DNA from 4 places in the Paenibacillus macerans genome. Region 2 is predicted to be linked to each of the others. Evidence: riboswitches for the same ligand, from Rfam matches in the RefSeq annotation. Region 2 holds a riboswitch; each other region holds the start of a gene.
What was found. A riboswitch is a leader RNA that binds a small molecule or an ion and turns the genes downstream of it on or off. The one in region 2 is predicted to bind thiamine pyrophosphate.

Region 1: linked by a shared signal. The riboswitch ahead of DYE26_RS19705 (ABC transporter substrate-binding protein) and the one ahead of DYE26_RS30400 (ECF transporter S component) in region 2 are both predicted to bind thiamine pyrophosphate.
Region 3: linked by a shared signal. The riboswitch ahead of tenA (thiaminase II) and the one ahead of DYE26_RS30400 (ECF transporter S component) in region 2 are both predicted to bind thiamine pyrophosphate.
Region 4: linked by a shared signal. The riboswitch ahead of DYE26_RS00105 (thiamine phosphate synthase) and the one ahead of DYE26_RS30400 (ECF transporter S component) in region 2 are both predicted to bind thiamine pyrophosphate.

What each region holds. Positions count from the first base shown of each region.
Region 1 covers NZ_UGSI01000001.1:4,392,456-4,396,715, reverse strand. Annotated here, with positions in the region: gene DYE26_RS19715 (ABC transporter permease) at 1-542, opposite strand, end outside; gene DYE26_RS19710 (MTH1187 family thiamine-binding protein) at 539-832, opposite strand; gene DYE26_RS19705 (ABC transporter substrate-binding protein) at 869-1,918, opposite strand; TPP riboswitch at 2,071-2,181, opposite strand; gene DYE26_RS19700 (cold-shock protein) at 2,512-2,724, shown strand; gene DYE26_RS33920 (GGDEF domain-containing protein) at 2,907-4,260, shown strand, end outside.
Region 2 covers NZ_UGSI01000002.1:1,596,501-1,600,760, reverse strand. Annotated here, with positions in the region: gene DYE26_RS30405 (ABC transporter ATP-binding protein) at 1-1,278, opposite strand, end outside; gene DYE26_RS30400 (ECF transporter S component) at 1,281-1,886, opposite strand; TPP riboswitch at 1,986-2,097, opposite strand; gene asd (archaetidylserine decarboxylase) at 2,255-3,079, shown strand; gene DYE26_RS30385 (AraC family transcriptional regulator) at 4,059-4,260, opposite strand, start outside.
Region 3 covers NZ_UGSI01000001.1:569,431-573,690, forward strand. Annotated here, with positions in the region: gene DYE26_RS02620 (alpha-mannosidase) at 1-1,998, shown strand, start outside; TPP riboswitch at 2,084-2,187, shown strand; gene tenA (thiaminase II) at 2,368-3,075, shown strand; gene thiM (hydroxyethylthiazole kinase) at 3,095-3,943, shown strand; gene thiD (bifunctional hydroxymethylpyrimidine kinase/phosphomethylpyrimidine kinase) at 3,940-4,260, shown strand, end outside.
Region 4 covers NZ_UGSI01000001.1:21,847-26,106, forward strand. Annotated here, with positions in the region: gene thiH (2-iminoacetate synthase ThiH) at 1-438, opposite strand, end outside; gene DYE26_RS00095 (thiazole synthase) at 425-1,219, opposite strand; gene thiS (sulfur carrier protein ThiS) at 1,225-1,431, opposite strand; gene DYE26_RS00105 (thiamine phosphate synthase) at 1,444-2,079, opposite strand; TPP riboswitch at 2,555-2,655, opposite strand; gene DYE26_RS00110 (hypothetical protein) at 2,831-4,144, shown strand; gene DYE26_RS00115 (glycoside hydrolase family 140 protein) at 4,215-4,260, opposite strand, start outside.

The DNA.
Region 1 (4,260 bases), on a different contig from region 2:
CCGGAGAGGATGGCGGGAAGGGCATGGGGGACTTCCAGTTTGCGAAAAATCTGGCCTTTGGACGCCCCGATCATCCGCATGTAGTTCAGCATCACCCGGTCCGTGCGGTCCAGTCCGTCCATGGCGGCAACGGCCACGGGGAAAAAGCAGACGAGCGTAATGACGATGATTTTGGGCAGCATGCCGAAGCCGAACCAGATCATAAGCAGCGGAGCCAGCGCGATGCTGGGCACGTTTTGGCTCAAGATGATCAGCGGGTAAAGCGATGCTTTCAGAAACGGCACATAATGCAGCGCAAAAGCGACCAGCAGGCCGACCAGCGTGCCGATGGCGAATCCGGCCAGCATCAGGCGCAGCGTAGCGAAGGTATGCTCCCTTAAACCGGCCGCCTCGGCAGCCGCTTCGCGGCCGATGTCGAGCGGGCTGGGCAAAACCCATTTATCAATATTGAAGAAGATCGTAGCCCCTTGCCAAACAAGCAAAAACAGGATGACCGCCGCAAGCGGCGGCCATACGCTGTTCCACAGGCTGCGGAAATTCATGGGCGGTATTTCGCGGTCAGCTTATCCATGCTGACGCCCTGCGGGTTGTAGGAGATTTTAATCTGCGAAATGATTCCGGTGCTGCCAAACTCGATAACGGCTTCGTTCATCTTTTTGACGATGGCCAGCAGCTCGTCCAAATCGCCCTCCATCGTGGTCTCCAGCGGATTCACCTGATATTTGACCCCGGAGGCCTGAATGACCTCGATTGCGCGGTCGACATACGGAATGACGTCTTCGCCGTTTGGCGTTTTCGGAATGATCTGAATGCTAAGCAGTGCATTTGGCATAAAATTCAGCATCCTTTCTTGGGTTTATTTTTCTTTTTACTCGGCAGGCAAAAAATCGTTTGTAAACGCGGCGCCGACATCAAGCGGCTTCTCCAGCAGCCCGCGCTCGTGCATCCAGTCGGAGTAGTTCTGCCATACTTCCTTTTTCTGCTCGCCCCAGCGGGCCGCGTCATCGCGGTATTTCGGGCTAAGCCACTTCTGGCTGGCGACGACCAGGTCATGGTCCAGTTCAGGCACCGCCTTCAGCAAAATTTGCGCGGCTTCGTCCGGATGATCGGCGGCGTAATTGTATCCTTTGGACACGGCGCGCATAAACGATTTGACCAGCTCCGGATCGTTTGCGATCGTTTTCTCGTTCGTCACGATAACCGGCGTGTAATAGTCGAGCTTATCGGAGTAGTCCTTGACGTACAGCATATCGAGCGGCTCGCCCCGGAGCTCCGCTTCAATGCCGGTCCAGGCGTAGAAAATCCAGGCGAAGTCGATGTCGCGCTTCACGGCGGTGAAGTAGTCGGCATCCCCGATGTTGAGGAATTTGACTTTGCCGACGTCGGCGCCTTCCAGGTCCATGATCGACTTCATGACGGCCTCTTCTACCGGAGATCCCCAACCGCCGTACGTTTTGCCTTCAAAATCCTTCGGCGATTTGATGTTTTTGCCGGCCGGAGCGGCGAAGCCGGAGGTGTTGTGCTGAATGACGGCCGCGATCGATACGAGCGGAACGCCTTGCGTCCGGCTCTGCGTGACGTTCTCCTGCACGCTGACGCCAAACGGCGCCTCGCCGGAAGCGACCATCGCTTCCGCGCCGCCGGAGCCGGGGAGCACGATATCCACGTTCAGGCCTTCCTCCTTGAAATATCCCAGCTCTTTGGCGACGTATAAACCGGTATGGTTCGTGTTGGGGCTCCAGTCGAGCACGAGCTTAACGTCGCGCGGCGCCTTGGCCCCTCCATTGTCCGCGGCGGCACCCGCGGCCGGATTGCCTTCGCTGCCGCCGGCGGCTTGGCCGCCGCAGCCGGCCAGGACCAGCAGGAGGCAGGATAGGGCCGCCGCCAGGGAAGTCCGTTTTTTTCTTTTCACAGCCATTCTCTCCTTCATTTCGTTAAATTTCCGCTAGTTGTGTTCATCTATAACCTGAAGGCGCCCGAAAGCTTTATGGCCATAAGGTCCGGACAATAAAAAAGCGTCCCGGATTCGGGACGCTGATCGGCGGGCGGAATTTAAAACATCCAAAATCATTCCATCCATGACGGCTCCCTACGCTGGCATTATCCAGATCAGGTTTAAGGGTCAGTATCTTGGAGGGATACAATCTCAGCCGGCCGATTCCAGCACCCCTGAACGATTCAACTGCAGAGTTCAATAGTCATTATAATTTTCTCCGGCGCGTCTGTCCAGCCCGGCAAAGGGAGGAGGTTTGAAATATCAGGAGATTTGCTTTCTATTTGGAAAACCGTTATAATTGAACCAATAGATGGTTTGAAAACGTGATATTTCACGTATTGAAAGGGTGCCGCTTTTGCGGATGGAACTTTTTTCAATGTGTGATTTTTTTTGATAGGCTCAACGCTCTTGGTGTGCCCCAATAGCGCCAGGAGCCGTTTTTATTCAGCTCATACAAGCGGCGTTTGGCTGCTTGCCGAATTGGTTGACCAACATCCATTTTGAGGAGGAAAATGATGAGCTACCGTAAAAAACCGTTGGAGGAAATTCCCGAGGAGAACACCCCGGTCTGGTCATGCACCAGCGAGGATTGCAACGGCTGGATGCGGGACAATTTTACGTTCGACTACACGCCGGTATGTCCTTTATGCTCTTCGGAAATGGAGAAGGGGATGAGGATGCTGCCTCAACTGAAAAATCCCACCTTCGATCCCAGAACGTCTTCCTAGGCTAATCCGATTTTTGTATAAATACCGTTGCTTGCCCCCAAACAGCCGTGTTCGCCCCAAAGCGAATGCGGCTGTTTGCCGTTTTGCGGCAGCCGGGAGAAAAAGATTGCATCTCCATTTAAAATCCACTATGTTGGAGGTACTACACGAAAAACAACCAGAAGGGGGGAATTTGCCCGCCTATGCATGGAAATTACAAGGTGGCATCGCAGGTTTTCGACATTCCCTCCGGAAGCAAGCAAAGAAAATTCGCGGTTTTTCTGGCCATTTTGATCGTGGCCGTGTCGATGGCGGCGATTCCGCTCGGTTTGAGAAATTCGCCCGGGCTGGAGCTTTTTTTTGCCGCCGCCATCGCCTGGCTGATCTTCGGGGATCTGCTTACCGCCTTTATCGCCTACAGCCAATACCGGGCGTCCGGGATTCCGTCGCTGCTGGTCTTGTCCTGTACCTATCTGTTTACCGGAATCATTACCGCCGCACATATCATTACGTTTCCGGGCCTGTTTTCCGATGCCTGGTATTTTGGCGAGCGCAGCCAGGCCGCGGGATGGTTGTGGGTGTTTTGGCATAGCGGTTTTTCTTTGGGTATATTATTGTACGTGCTCACGCAATCGATATGGCCGAAGCCGATCGGGAAAAAGGAGCATATTTTCAATTGGGGCGTGGCAGGGATTTCGTTTACTCTGCTGCTTGCGCTTGGGCTCATTGATTTGTCGATCTTTGGGGAGCGGGCCTTGCCCGAAATTATTCGATACAGCGATTACCGGCAGTTAAATTCGACCGGACTCGGCCCTGCCGTATGGCTGCTGAACTTGGCGGCACTGCTCGTGATGGCCTTGCGAAACAAAGGCCACACGGTCCTGCACTTATGGCTGACGGTGGCGATCATTGGGCTTCTGATGGACGTGACGCTGACCTTGCTGGCCGGCACCCGCTTTTCGCTCGGCTGGTACATGGCCAAAATCAACTCGGTCGTAGCGGCAACGGTCGTAATCTGCTCGGTGGTTAACGAAGTAAACCGGCTTTTTATCCGGCTTTCGGAACAGCATCGGCAATTGATTGCGTCCGGCATCGAACTGGAGAAGGCCAACGAGAAATTAACCCGGCTGACCCAATTGGACGGGTTGACCGGAATTCCGAACCGCCGCCGGTTTGATGAGATTTTGTCGCGGGAAATGGTATCGCCGGGGGATAGATCGACGTCCTTGTCGCTGCTGATTATCGATGTGGACTGTTTTAAAGCCTACAATGACCACTATGGACATCAGGGCGGAGACGAGGTGCTGCGTTCCATCGCCCAAGCGATCCACAAGAGGGTGCAAGCGATGGGCGGATTTGCGGCGCGTTACGGCGGGGAGGAATTTGTCGTGATCTTGCCGGATTGCGGCGCCGGGGAAGCCCGGAGTATAGCGGAGAGGCTTCGCAGGGCGGTGTCCGGGTTGGCCATCCCCCACGAAGTTTCCGCGGTTTCCGGCTCAGTCACGATCAGTATCGGGGGCTGCTGCATTCAGCCGTTTGATCCGGTCGACGGGCAGG
Region 2 (4,260 bases):
AATCCGCGCCGTACGCCCGCGAATTCCGGCCGCAGAAAGCCCGCCTTCCCTAAGCGAAAAAGCGGCTTCCTCGTCCACCCGGTCGGCGACAAATTGAAATTCCGGGTTTTGAAAAACGAAGCCGATTTCCTGCGCCGCCCGCTCCATCTGGCGCCGGCGGACGCGGCGGCCGACCTTGCCCCCTTGCATCGGAACGCCCCGCAGAAAGTATTCGCCCTCCGTTTTCAGCAGTCCCATCAGGCTGAGCAGCAGCGAGCTTTTTCCCGCGCCGTTCGGTCCTGTGACGGCGATAAAATCGCCGGGCATCACCGCAGCATGTTCGACTTCTATAACCGGCCTCCCCATCCTCAGCCCGCGAAATCCTTTAAGTTCGACAAGCGGCGCGAGGGCGGGGATTGGGCCGGAGAACGCGGCCGCCGAGAACGGAGCGCTCGAGGGAGTGCCCAAGGGAGCGCCCGGCGGCCCGGCGGAGGAACCGCCGCCATCCCCGCTCCGCGCCAAAGCCGGCACCGGCTCCAGCAGGCGCCGCCCCTCCGGCGCGGCCAGAAACTCCGTCCAAACCCCGGGATACCAGATGCCGAACTCCTTTAACTCCCGCCGGAACTCCGCAAAAATCGTCTCCGGCGATCCCTGGCCCAGCAGGCGGCCGTCCGGTCCGAACAACGCGACCCGGTCGACGAGTCCGAGCCCGAGAATTTCCTCGATCCGGTGTTCGACGATGATCAGCGTGCGGCCCTCGGCAATGCGGCTGACGGACTGCCAAATCTGCTCGCGCCCTTCGGGATCAAGCAGCGCGGAAGGCTCGTCGAGCAGCAAAACCTCCGGATCGCCGAGCAGCACCGAAGCCAAAGCGAGCCGCTGCTTCATCCCTTGCGACAGGGCCTGGATCGGCATGTGCAGCTCGGGCAAACGCAGCCCGACGTCCTCCAGCACCGCCTCCATCCGGGCGGTCATTTCCGGCCGGGGAACCCCCAGGTTTTCCAGCGTAAAAGCCAGCTCCTCATCCACAAAAGGCATGCAAAACTGGGTATCGGGATCCTGAAACACATAGCCCCAGGAGCGGGGCAAACGCTGCGACGCACAGCGCATCGGAACCTCCACAAGCCGCGGGATAATCCCCGACAGCACCTGGAGAAGCGTGGATTTCCCGCTCCCGCTGGGGCCGAGCAGGAGCACTTTTTCCCCGCGAAAAGCCCGAAAGCTCAAATCCTTAAACACAAACCGCGTCTCCCCCGGAAATTTCAGCCTAAGATCGCAAACTTCAACGGCCGTTTCCATGGTTAATCATCCAGCGCCGCATAATCTTTGGGATCGACGGGGCGCAGCAGGGTGGTCACGCCCGTGGCCTCCACGGCTTTGGCCAGCCCGTAAGCGAAGTAGCCGGCGATCAGCGCGGAGCTGACGGCCCGCATCGCGTATTTGGCGATCAGCAGCCAGGTTTCATAGTCCTGCACGTATCCGTAATAAATATCCGGAATGATGGAGCCTACCGCAGCCCCGATGCCGGCCAAAGCGGCGACGGAACCGGAAAATTTTCGGTACCGGAAAGCCGCGAATACGAGCTCCGCCCCCAAGCCTTGCAGCACACTGTACAGCACAAGCTGAACGCCCCATTCGCTGCCGAACAAAATTTCCACATGGGCCGCGGCCACTTCCGCGATCAGCGCCACCCCCGGTTTGCGGATCAGCAAAAATACGAGCGTCGGAGCCAGAAACCACATTCCGTAGACGATTTCATCGGCCTGCGGAAACAGCGGCGAGAACAAGTTATACACCGAGCTCCAGAAATGATAAACTACGCCAAGCACGACCGACACGAGCACGGTCACCAGCAGATCGCTCAGCTTCAGCCCGCGGCCGCTTTGTTTTGTTGCTGCTTCTTGCATGTTTTTCTCCCCTTTTCGAAAAATATATTTTTCGCAAACGACAAAAAACCGCCAGAATAAGCTCAGGCGGCGCTCAGGTCACGGGTATGTACGCAGGTATATCCCGGACATTCGATTCTCTACGCTGGCATTATCCAGATCAGATTAACGGTCCGCAGCGGAATATGCTGCCATCTCAGCCTGATTCACTCAAGCCCCCGTATCGTATGCGATTGTCTTTAACATACACCAACCGTTTTCAAGCATCAAGAACAAATTTTAAACTTTCAAGTTTCAATGCGCGGGAGAAACCGCTTTCATATTGATTTCGTCCCCGTTCTGTGTCAAGATAAGCGGAAGCGGCACATCAAGATTAGGAGGTTGCTTTCTTGGCGGCAGCATGGATGAAGTGGATGACGGAATTGTCCTCCCGCAAATCGGTTTGCAGGCTGATGGGAAAGTTTTCCCATTCGGAAATCAGCCGGCTGTTGATCCCTTTGTTCGCAAAATCGTACGCAATTCCACTGCATGAAGCGGAAAAAGAACTGCGGGAATACCGGACGCTCAACGAATTTTTTACCCGCAAATTAAAGCCGGGCATGCGTCCGGTTCATGCGGAGCAGGGCGGCATGGTCAGCCCCGTGGACGCGCTGATTACGTTTATGGGGGAAATCCGCTCCGGCACGATTCTAAACGTGAAAGGCCAGGATTACTCCGTTGAGGAACTGCTCAACCGTTCCCCGCGCATCGAATCGTATAAGCATGGCTATGCTTTTGTGCTATATTTGAGCCCGACCGAATATCATCGCATCCATGCCCCCGTCACCGGCAAAAAGCTGGAAAGCGAGCATATCAAAGGCCGGGTATATCCGGTTAACGACTTCGGCATGCGCCATATAAAAAAGGTGTTATGCCGGAACGAGCGGCTGATTACGTATATTTCCCATGAGCATGGAGAGGTGGCGCTCGTCAAAGTCGGGGCGATGAACGTCAGCAGCATCAAATATACCGACGAACGGGCGAAAAGCTGGAACCAGGGAGACGATCTCGCCTATTTCGAATTCGGCTCCACCGTGGTGCTGCTGACCCAAAACGGCACATTTGCCCCGCTGCCGGGGCTCGCACCGGGACGGAAGATCCGGATGGGCGAGCCGCTCGGAAGCTTTGCAGCCGCGGGCGCCAAGGTGAAGACGCCTCCCAAGGACGCGGATTAATGCTGCAGGCAGCGTACAAAGAGGATGATTTTGACTAAGCCGATGCATAACCACAGCACGCACAGGATAAAGGCGAGATGGCCAATACCTGCTTTGAGCCGTATTGTTTCGATAACTGTTCCAGTTTGAGGCTCATTGGTTAATTGAGACATTTGATCATCTGCCGGATTTTCTCGGTCCCGATAAAAACAACGGCAGCAACGATCACAAATAATATCATATCGAGCGTGGTTTTAAATATGAACCCGGGTATGGATGTATTATTGAGTGGATGCCGAAAAAAAGCGAGCTGCCTATAGGTTAAATCGCTAACGATATGGGCCAGCAAAAATTGCAGGGCAAACTTCCAAAGCGATTTCATATGATCATGTCATTCCTTTTATGAATAAAGGTCACGTTCTTTCTAGTAGACGATTCTGGAAATAACGTCAGCATAATGGCAAGTGAAGACTTGAGAAAACGACAAAATAATCTATTGAAGATCTCGGGTGACAACATAAAGAAAAAAAAGGGCGCTATTTCAGCCGATGTCCCCCATGTTGCGTGAATTAGAGGAATTTTATGGCGCTAGTTTCATGATTTAGTGGCGAAAGGCCGCCTTTCGACCTATTCATCGAAAAATAAGACCCAAAAGTTCCCCTATGGTGATAAATAGGCTCAACTTCGGAAAATAAGACCCTAAAGTTCCTCTATTTTATGGGGACGCCATCTCCTGAGCACAAGACTAATATAGAACAAAGTGATCCATGGCCCCTGTCCGCAGATAAGCCATACTATTTCCGGATCATTCTACTAGTTCTTTTATCAGCATACCTGACTATCCTTACATCCCCCTGTCGCCAACCTTAAATTAATCTTAAGAAGGTTCGCGGACAAGAGACCGGACAAGGCCTTCAAAGCGAATGGCGGCATTATCCGGCAAAAATAGCAAAGAACCCGGCATACCTTAAAAATCCTTAAGGCAACCGGGTCGCTTTCATTATCTGATTTCCGACGGACTTTTGCCGGTATACTGCTTGAATTGGCGGCTGAAAAAGAAAATGTCCCGGTATCCGAGAGCGTCGGCCACCTCCGTGACGTTCATGCCGGCATGCAGCAGCAGGTGCTGGGCGCGGTCGATCCGCGATTTGATGATGTACGATTGAACGGACATCCCGATGATTTCCTTGAACTTGATCGAA
Region 3 (4,260 bases), on a different contig from region 2:
GGCAGTTTCTGGTGGTACACCTACAACGGCAATATCGAAGCGTCCAGCGTGCAGGGCATCTGGGATACGTACCGGGACAAGGAAATCAACAAAGAGCTGCTCCTGTCCTACGGTTACGGAGACGGGGGCGGCGGCGTCAACCGGGAGCATCTGGAGCTGCGGCGCCGCCTCGAAGCGATGCCGGGGCTGCCGAACGTCGTCACCGGGCGGGCCGACGAATATTTCGCCAAACTGCACGAGACGGTGGAAAAGGCGGACCGTTATGTCCACACTTGGGACGGCGAGCTGTATCTTGAGTACCACCGGGGCACTTATACGAGCCAGGCTTACAACAAAAAAATGAACCGCAAGCTCGAACTGCTCTCCCGCGACGCCGAATGGCTGCTCAGCCTGGAGGCGCTGCTGGGCGGGGGTGACTGGGCCGCGTACCCGAAAGCGAAGCTGGACGAAAGCTGGAAAACGATTTTGCGCAATCAGTTCCACGACATTATTCCAGGCTCGTCGATTCCCGAAGTGTACCGCGACTCCAAGCTGGAATACGAGCATGCTGCGGCGCTGCTGCAGGAATGCCGCAGCCAGGCGATCCGCGCGTTGACCGGGGGCCGGGTGGGCGGCGATGCAGCAAACGGTGCCGCTGCGGCGGGCGCTGCCGTGTCCGGCGATGCTGTCATCGGCGCCCCGGAAGGTGAGCCGACCTATACCGTTTGGAATCCGTCTTCTTGGACGTATAGCGGCCTGGTCCCGGTCCATGGCGCCGAACCCGGCGGCCGCTGGACCGATGCCTTCGGCCGGGAGCTCGCCGCCGAGTTTGACGGAAGCACGGTATGGGTAAAGGTGGAAAACGTTCCTCCGTTGGGATTTATGGCGATAAGCCGCGGCTCTGAAGGCGGGAAGGAGGAGGCAACCGCTTCGCAAGGAGCGTCTGCGGGAAGCGAAGCGGCCATAGAAACGCCGTTTAATGCGCTGCCGAACGGCATCGAGACTCCGCTGTATCGGATCGCTTGGAACGAACATGGCCAGTTGACCTCGGTGTTCGACCGGGCTGCCGGCCGCGAGGTGCTCGCCCCGGGGGAACGCGGCAACGTCTTCCAGGTGTTCGAAGACAAGCCGAAAATGTTTGAAGCTTGGGATATCGATATTTTTTATCAGGAGAAGATGCGCGAGGTTGAAGATCTGAAGGAATGCCGGGTTGCGGCCGGCAAGCTGCGGGCGGAAGTCGCTTTTACCTGGCGGTATATGAACTCCACGATCAGCCAGCGGATGATCTTGTACTCGGGTGACCGGCGGATCGAGTTCCGGACGGAGGTGGATTGGCAGGAGCGCCAGCAGCTTTTAAAGGTCGCATTTCCGGTGGATGTGCGGGCGACGGAGGCCACCTACGACATCCAGTTCGGCAACGTCAAACGCCCGACGCATTGGAACACCTCCTGGGATTTGGCCCGGTTCGAAACGGTCGGGCATCAGTGGGCGGATCTGTCGGAGCACGGTTACGGCGTCAGCCTGCTGAACGACTGCAAATACGGGCATGACATTAAAGACAATGTGATCAGGCTGTCGCTGCTGAAATCGGCGACTTACCCCGATCCGGAGGCCGATCGCGGGGAGCATACGTTCACGTATGCGCTGTATCCGCACGAGGGGCATTGGTCCGAAGGCGAAACCGTACAGGCCGCCGCGCTCCTGAATCAGCCGGTGTACGCTACGCGCGGCCAAGCGGCGGCATCCAATTTCTCCTTGCTGCGGGCCGTGCGCGTCAGCGGCAGCGGCGAAGCAGCGATCGACGCGGTCAAAAAAGCGGAGGACGGCGACGCTCTGATCGTCCGCTTCCACGAGTATAAAGGGGGCCGGGGGACGATTCGCCTGGAGAGCGATCTCACTTTTGTCTCCTGGCAGGAAACCGACCTGATGGAACGCCCTGCCGGCGAACTCAATCGGGGTCCTGCCGAACTGCAGATTTCGCCGTATGAGATCAAAACGGTCCGGCTCGAGTTCCGCTAAGGCGGCGGGGGTGCCCGGCAACCATTCAACGCGGATTGACACTCCAGGAAGATCCAGGTAAAGTAGTGATAGTGAATCGAATAGGAAATTCCACTAGGGGCGCCGTATTCGGCTGAGACAAGAGCGTATCTTGGACCCTTTGAACCTGATCTAGTTCGTACTAGCGTAGGAAAGTGGAGCCGGTATCGCGCCGTCCGCACGTTATCGCAAGTATCATGCGACAGGTTTTGCGCGTTCAAGCCGCTCCCTCTACGGGGCGGCTTTTTTGCTGTCTCGTAAGCGGCCCGCCTCTCACCCGACCCTAAGCCCCTACGCCCTTACGATGGATGCTCCTGTATCGCAGTTCACATTTTATCGGAGGTGGAGACGATGAGTTTTACGCAAACGCTGCGCCAGCGGGCGGACGAGGTTTTTGAAGCGATTTTTGAGCATCCTTTTGTGCGGGGAATCGCCGACGGCAATCTGCAGAAAGAGCAATTGATTCATTACGTCAAACAGGATTACGAGTATTTGAACGCGTACATGCGGATCTACGGGATCGCCATATCGAAGTGCGAAAGCCGCGGCGATATCGCCCTGTTCAACGAGCAGATCTCTTTTATTTTGAACAGTGAAATCCATCCGCACCAAAATTTTTGCGCTGTCGCAGGGGTCCGTTTTGAAGATCTGCAGGGTTTCCCCTTGGCGCCGTCTGCGCATCATTACATCCGCCACATGCTGACGGTAGCGCATGAAGGCAGTTTGGGCGAAATCTTGGCCGTGTTGCTGCCCTGCCCCTGGACGTATCTGGAAATCGGCCGCAAGCTGCTGGCGGAAGTGAGGCCGGCGCCGGAACATCCTTTTCACGATTGGATCCAGTTTTACGGCGGCCGGTTGACGGACGTGACGCAGCGGTTCCGGGACGTTCTCGACCAATGGGCGGAAACCGCGGCGGAAGCGGAACGGCGGAGGATGGAGGAGCATTTCATGCAAAGCTGCCAACTGGAGTACCTGTTCTGGGACATGGCCTACAAGTTGGAGGAATGGCCGGTGCAAACGGGCCGGCGGAGCGATGACCCGTTGTCGCGGGCGAATTAACGAAGGGGGCGAACTACAAATGAGCATATTGGAAAAAGAATTATCCGCTTTGCTTACAAAAGTGCAGAACGCGAAACCGCTCGTGCACAATATGACCAACGTCGTCGTAACCAATTTTACGGCCAACGGCCTGTACGCGCTTGGCGCATCCCCGGTGATGGCTTACGCACCGGAGGAAGCGGCCGATATGGCCAAGATCGCCGGCGCCCTCGTGCTGAACCTGGGAACGCTGTCCGCCGCCCAGGTCGAGGCGATGATCATCGCCGGGTCGTCGGCGAACGCCCATGGAGTTCCGGTGCTGTTGGACCCGGTCGGGGCGGGAGCGACGCGCTTCCGCACGGAATCGGCGCTGCGCATCCTGCGCGAGGTCAAAGTGTCGCTACTAAGGGGGAACGCGGCGGAAATCGCCCACCTGCTCGGGGAAAGCCGCGACATCAAGGGCGTGGACGCCGGGGAGAGCAGCGGCGGGGATCAGGTGGAGCTGGCCGTGCGGGCGGCACGGAAGCTGAACACCGTCGTCGCCGTCACCGGACGCGAGGACGTGATCACCGACGGGAAGCTGTGCCGGGCCGTCAGCGGCGGGGACGCGCTGCTGACGCAGGTGACCGGCACGGGCTGCCTGCTCACGTCGGTGCTTGGCGCCTTCGCCGCGGTGGAACGCGACGTGCTGCTGGCCGGCACCGCCGGGCTGGCGTTCTACGGCGCCGCCGCGTCCCGCGCCGCGGAGCGTACTGCGTCCGCCGGGCCCGGCAGCTTCCAGATCGCCTTCCTCGACGAGCTGGCCAAGCTGCACCCGCACTCGCTGAAAGGCCATGCGGCGGTCAGCGAGCGGGAAGCCTCCGCGGCCGGCGGGTGGTGGCTCGGATGAGCGGCGCGGTCCGGAAGGCGCTGACGATCGCCGGGTCGGACAGCGGCGGCGGGGCCGGCATTCAAGCCGACCTCAAAACGTTCCAGGAGCTGGGCGTGTTTGGCATGTCGGCGATTACCGCCGTCACCGTCCAAAACACGCTGGGCGTGCGGAACGTGTACCCGCTGCCGCCGGAGGCCGCGGCGGAGCAAATCGGGGCGGTCGGCTCGGACTTGGCCCCGGACGCACTGAAAACCGGGATGCTGTTCAGCGCCGAAATTATCCGCGCCGTGGCGGGGCAAATCCGCGCTTTCGGCTGGGCCCGGGTCGTCGTCGAC
Region 4 (4,260 bases), on a different contig from region 2:
AACCTTGACGCAATCCTTAATATAGCTGACCGGAGAGTCTTTGCGCGATTCGCCGGTTAGCAGCAAAATATGGCGGATGCCGGTAGAGGCGATCGCGGCCGCTTCCTGTTCGACTTCTTGCATATCCAATTTCCTGCGCGGAAAATCGTAGATAGAACTAAAGCTGCAATATTCGCAGTGATTCACGCAGAAATCGGACACATACATCGGGGTAAACAGCTGTACGGTATGACCGAACTGGCTCCGGGTCACCTGCCGGGCCATCTGCGCCATCTCCTCCAGGTGCTTTCCGGACGCCGGGGACAGCAAAACGAGCAGATCCTCTTCATTTATTCTTCGCTTTGCCAGCACCCGCTTAATATCCGCAGCGGAATATTGCGGCCAGCGCTCCTGAAAGGAAAACTGTTCCAACGACAATAGTTTGTTATAAAAACTCACTTGTCCGCTCCTCTTCGTCCAGGAAACCGGTTAATGGGGAGGAGGCAACCGCTTCTTGCTGCACCGGGCCCAATCCCGCCAGATAGGCCTGTCTGCCCGCCGCTACCGCACCGCGGAACGCTTCCGCCATGCCAAGCGGATCGCGCGCGGTGGCGATCGCCGTGTTCAGTAAGACGGCAGCGGCTCCCATTTCCATCGCTTCCGCCGCTTCCGAAGGCCGGCCGATGCCGGCGTCCACGATGACAGGCAGCCCCGCTTCTTCGATCATCATGCCGATCAGCTCTTTGGTGCGCAGGCCCCGGTTGCTGCCGATCGGGGAACCCAGCGGCATGACCGCCACGGCTCCCGCATCCCTTAGCCGGAAGGAAGCCGTCAGATCCGGGTTCATATACGGGAACACGGCGAATCCCTCGGCGGCCAGCACTTCCGTGGCTCTGATCGTCTCCATATTGTCCGGGAGCAGGTATCTTTGATCATTAATCACCTCTAATTTGATCCAATGGCCCATGTCCGCCGCCCGGGCAAGCCGGGCGATCCGGATGGCCTCATCGGCGCTACGGGCGCCGGAAGTGTTCGGCAAAAGCGTCATATGCGGCGGGATATGGTGAAGGAGATTTTCCTCCTCCCAGTCCGGGTTAACCCGCCTTAACGCTACGGTAATCACTTCCGCTCCCGACCTTGCGATCACTTCGGGAATCAGCGTGTTGCGGTTATATTTGCCGGTTCCGATAAATACTCGGCTGGACAACGCCTTGCCGCCAATGTGAAATACATCTTCCATGCTTATCAGCCTCCTCCTACAAAATGTACAAGCTCGATGCGATCACCCTCGGCCAGCCGGGTATTGGCATACGCCTCTTTTCGGACAACCGTCCCGTTCAGCTCAATCAAAATTTTTTCCTTATTCCACGGGCTGTCAGCCAATAAATCGTCCACCGTAACGCAATCTTCTTTCAGCAGGGTGTCTTTGCCATTTAGATGTACCTGCAACATTTTCACCTCCTCTCAGGGCCACGCGGCATGGATGGCGTCACGATAGGATTTGGCGTGCGCCGCTGGGTCCGCGGCAGAGTGGAGGCCGGACAGGACGGCAATGCCTTGTGCACCGTTTCGGATGACATCCCCCGCATTATCCGGCCGTATTCCTCCGATGGCAATGACCGGAACCGGGCAGCGAGCGCAGACCTCGGCCAGCATGTTAAGCCCGCGCCCGGGAAGGCCGGGTTTGCTGGATGAATCATAGACATGGCCAAAAAGACAGTAATCCGCTCCCTCACTCGCGGCCTGAGCTGCTTCTTCGGCAGAATGCACGGAACATCCGATTCGCATTCCTTGGGCAAGAGAGCGTACGGAAGCTGCCGGAAGACTGTGGCCCGCCAGTTGAATATTTGCCGCTCCCGCGGCCAGCGCAACATCCAGCCGGTCGTTGATGACGATTTTTTCCAGCGGTACTCCCGCTTGGCGCAGCAGCTTCACCAGCTCGAACTGCTTTTTGGCCGAAAGCTGCTTATCGCGCAAATGAATGTAATCGACATAAGGAAGAACAGCCGCCGCAACGCTCAGCAGCTCATGGCTCTTGATTCCCTCGGCCGATATAAGATGAAGTTCAGGCGCAGCATAAGCTGGGTGACGGTTCATCATGCGGATATCACTCCCAGTTCCATTATTCAATGCTAAAAATAAAGGCTTAACCTAGAAATCGCTGCTTGACAGGCGATTGCCGGAACGACCGGGGCAGCGTCGGCCTTCAAAATAGCGGCTCTTTATGTACTTATTTCGGGAATCCAAGCCTGTTCATCTCCGTTAGCGGCATTTTAAGTACTTATTTTTCTATGAATGGTCCGGAACACGGGCATTTCCTTGCGGCGGGGGAAGATAGAGGCATAAATTTACTCTATTTCTCCTAAATGAACAGATATCATCGGACTAAGGCCATTTTGTATCCTTATTTTTTCAGGAGCTCGAGTTTCTTGGGCAGCCCTGGTTTCTGGCTATTCGATTGTTTTGCCAAGCGCCGTTTTTGGTGGTTAGCCAAAATAAACGCCAAAAAACCGCCCTCCTTCAGGAGGGCGGCTAAGAACAATAACGGGAAATAAGCCATGACAGGCATCAATCCATTCTTAACTCTCCACTTCCCTACGCAGGTATTAACCGGTTCAGGTTCAAAGGGTCCGAATTTGCATTCGTCTCAGCCTTGCGGCACCCCTAGTGTCGATCGATATTGAATTGTTTTATTTTAATATACACTATACATGCTTAACCAGAAAATAACAATTATAAATTTAAATAATAAAATGAATATTTCGGACTATCAACGCCTTTGCTAAAATATCCGATAAATGAATCGTCAGTAAATTTTAGTAAATTTTCTAATGAAGGAGAAAATGAAGAAATGAAACGGAAAATTACGGTGTTCATTGCAGTGCTTGCTATTATGCTGCTTGGCCAAAATGCGCTTGGATCAGCCTCTGCCCAAGATATCGGTTCGATGATGGGGGGCGGTAATTTCACCGATGGCAGTACGACACAAACCAAACGTTTTGAGGGGCTTAACGCTATCGGGGCCGGAATGGCCCGCGTCAACGTGTACCCCCAATATTATTATGCGAATGGTACGCCAACTCCCGAACGGCTCGACAAGATGATGCTTCAAGCCTACAAATACGGAATTACGCCGATGATCCTGTTCGAATACTACGGTTCTTATGCGGACAATGGATTGCCGATCGGCGACTACGATAAATGGTACAGTATCGGCCAGGCTTTCGCCGAACGTTTCCGTCCAAACGGAACATGGGCCCAGAAGAGCGGCATACAGGACTGGGGGATTAGCATTTATACGGCGATCAACGAGCCCGATGTGGAAAATGCGATCTCCAAAACGGATTATCACAATGCGCTTGAAGGTTTGGCGGACGGTGTGCATTCGGTCGATCCGTCCCTGAAAGTAAATCCCGGCGGATTTGCCAGAGCGAATTCGCACAGTGATTTTACCCTTAGAGGTTACGGGCCGGCGATCGCCGATTTGTATAATTCCGGCAAACTCGACGGTATCGATTTGCATACCTACTACGATGTTCAATACGCGCCTATAAAGGGAACTTACAAACATTCTGCACAGAACAACTTTGATTCCGTCAAAAAGGCTTCCGGCATTACGGCGGATATCCACTTTTACTCGACGGAGTTCAACTTCAAGAAACGCGCGATCACCGAAGAAGAAGCGGCCAAAGGCTTTCTGACGGCGATTTGGGATAATCTCGGGGTCGTGAAAAATGACGGCCAAACCCCGGCCACCCAATTTGCGTTTCCGTGGTGCCTCTTTAATTCGACGACCGCCGATGGTTATTACGGTTTAAGTCTGAGCGCGGATTCGTGGGTGCCGACGGCTCGGGGCAAAACGCTGGAGTACGTGATCCGAGCGACAAGAGGGATGTCGTTTGCTTCGCTCGATCCCAAGCAAAGCGGAGAATATGTGCTTAGCGGAAACGGCAAATGGATGTGGGTGTGGCAGAACCTGAATTATTGGACCGATCATAGCGGCGGCTCCTTTACCATTGATGGCTTGCCGGACGGGACTTACAAGCTGGAAGTTATCGGCTGGGACGGAGTAAGGGAGACGATCCCGATCTCCGGTGAAGCTTCTTATACCGTCAGCGGTTTGGCCGAAGGGGAAACTTATATGTTTGTGGCTTATACGAAGTAATTTGCAAGTTATGATAATAAATAGAAGAACCGTGTTGAGCACGGCTCTTCTCGTTCAATAGATGGGAATATCATTTTTTGCTGCCGATCAACAAAACATCCGCTTCGAATTCGTGC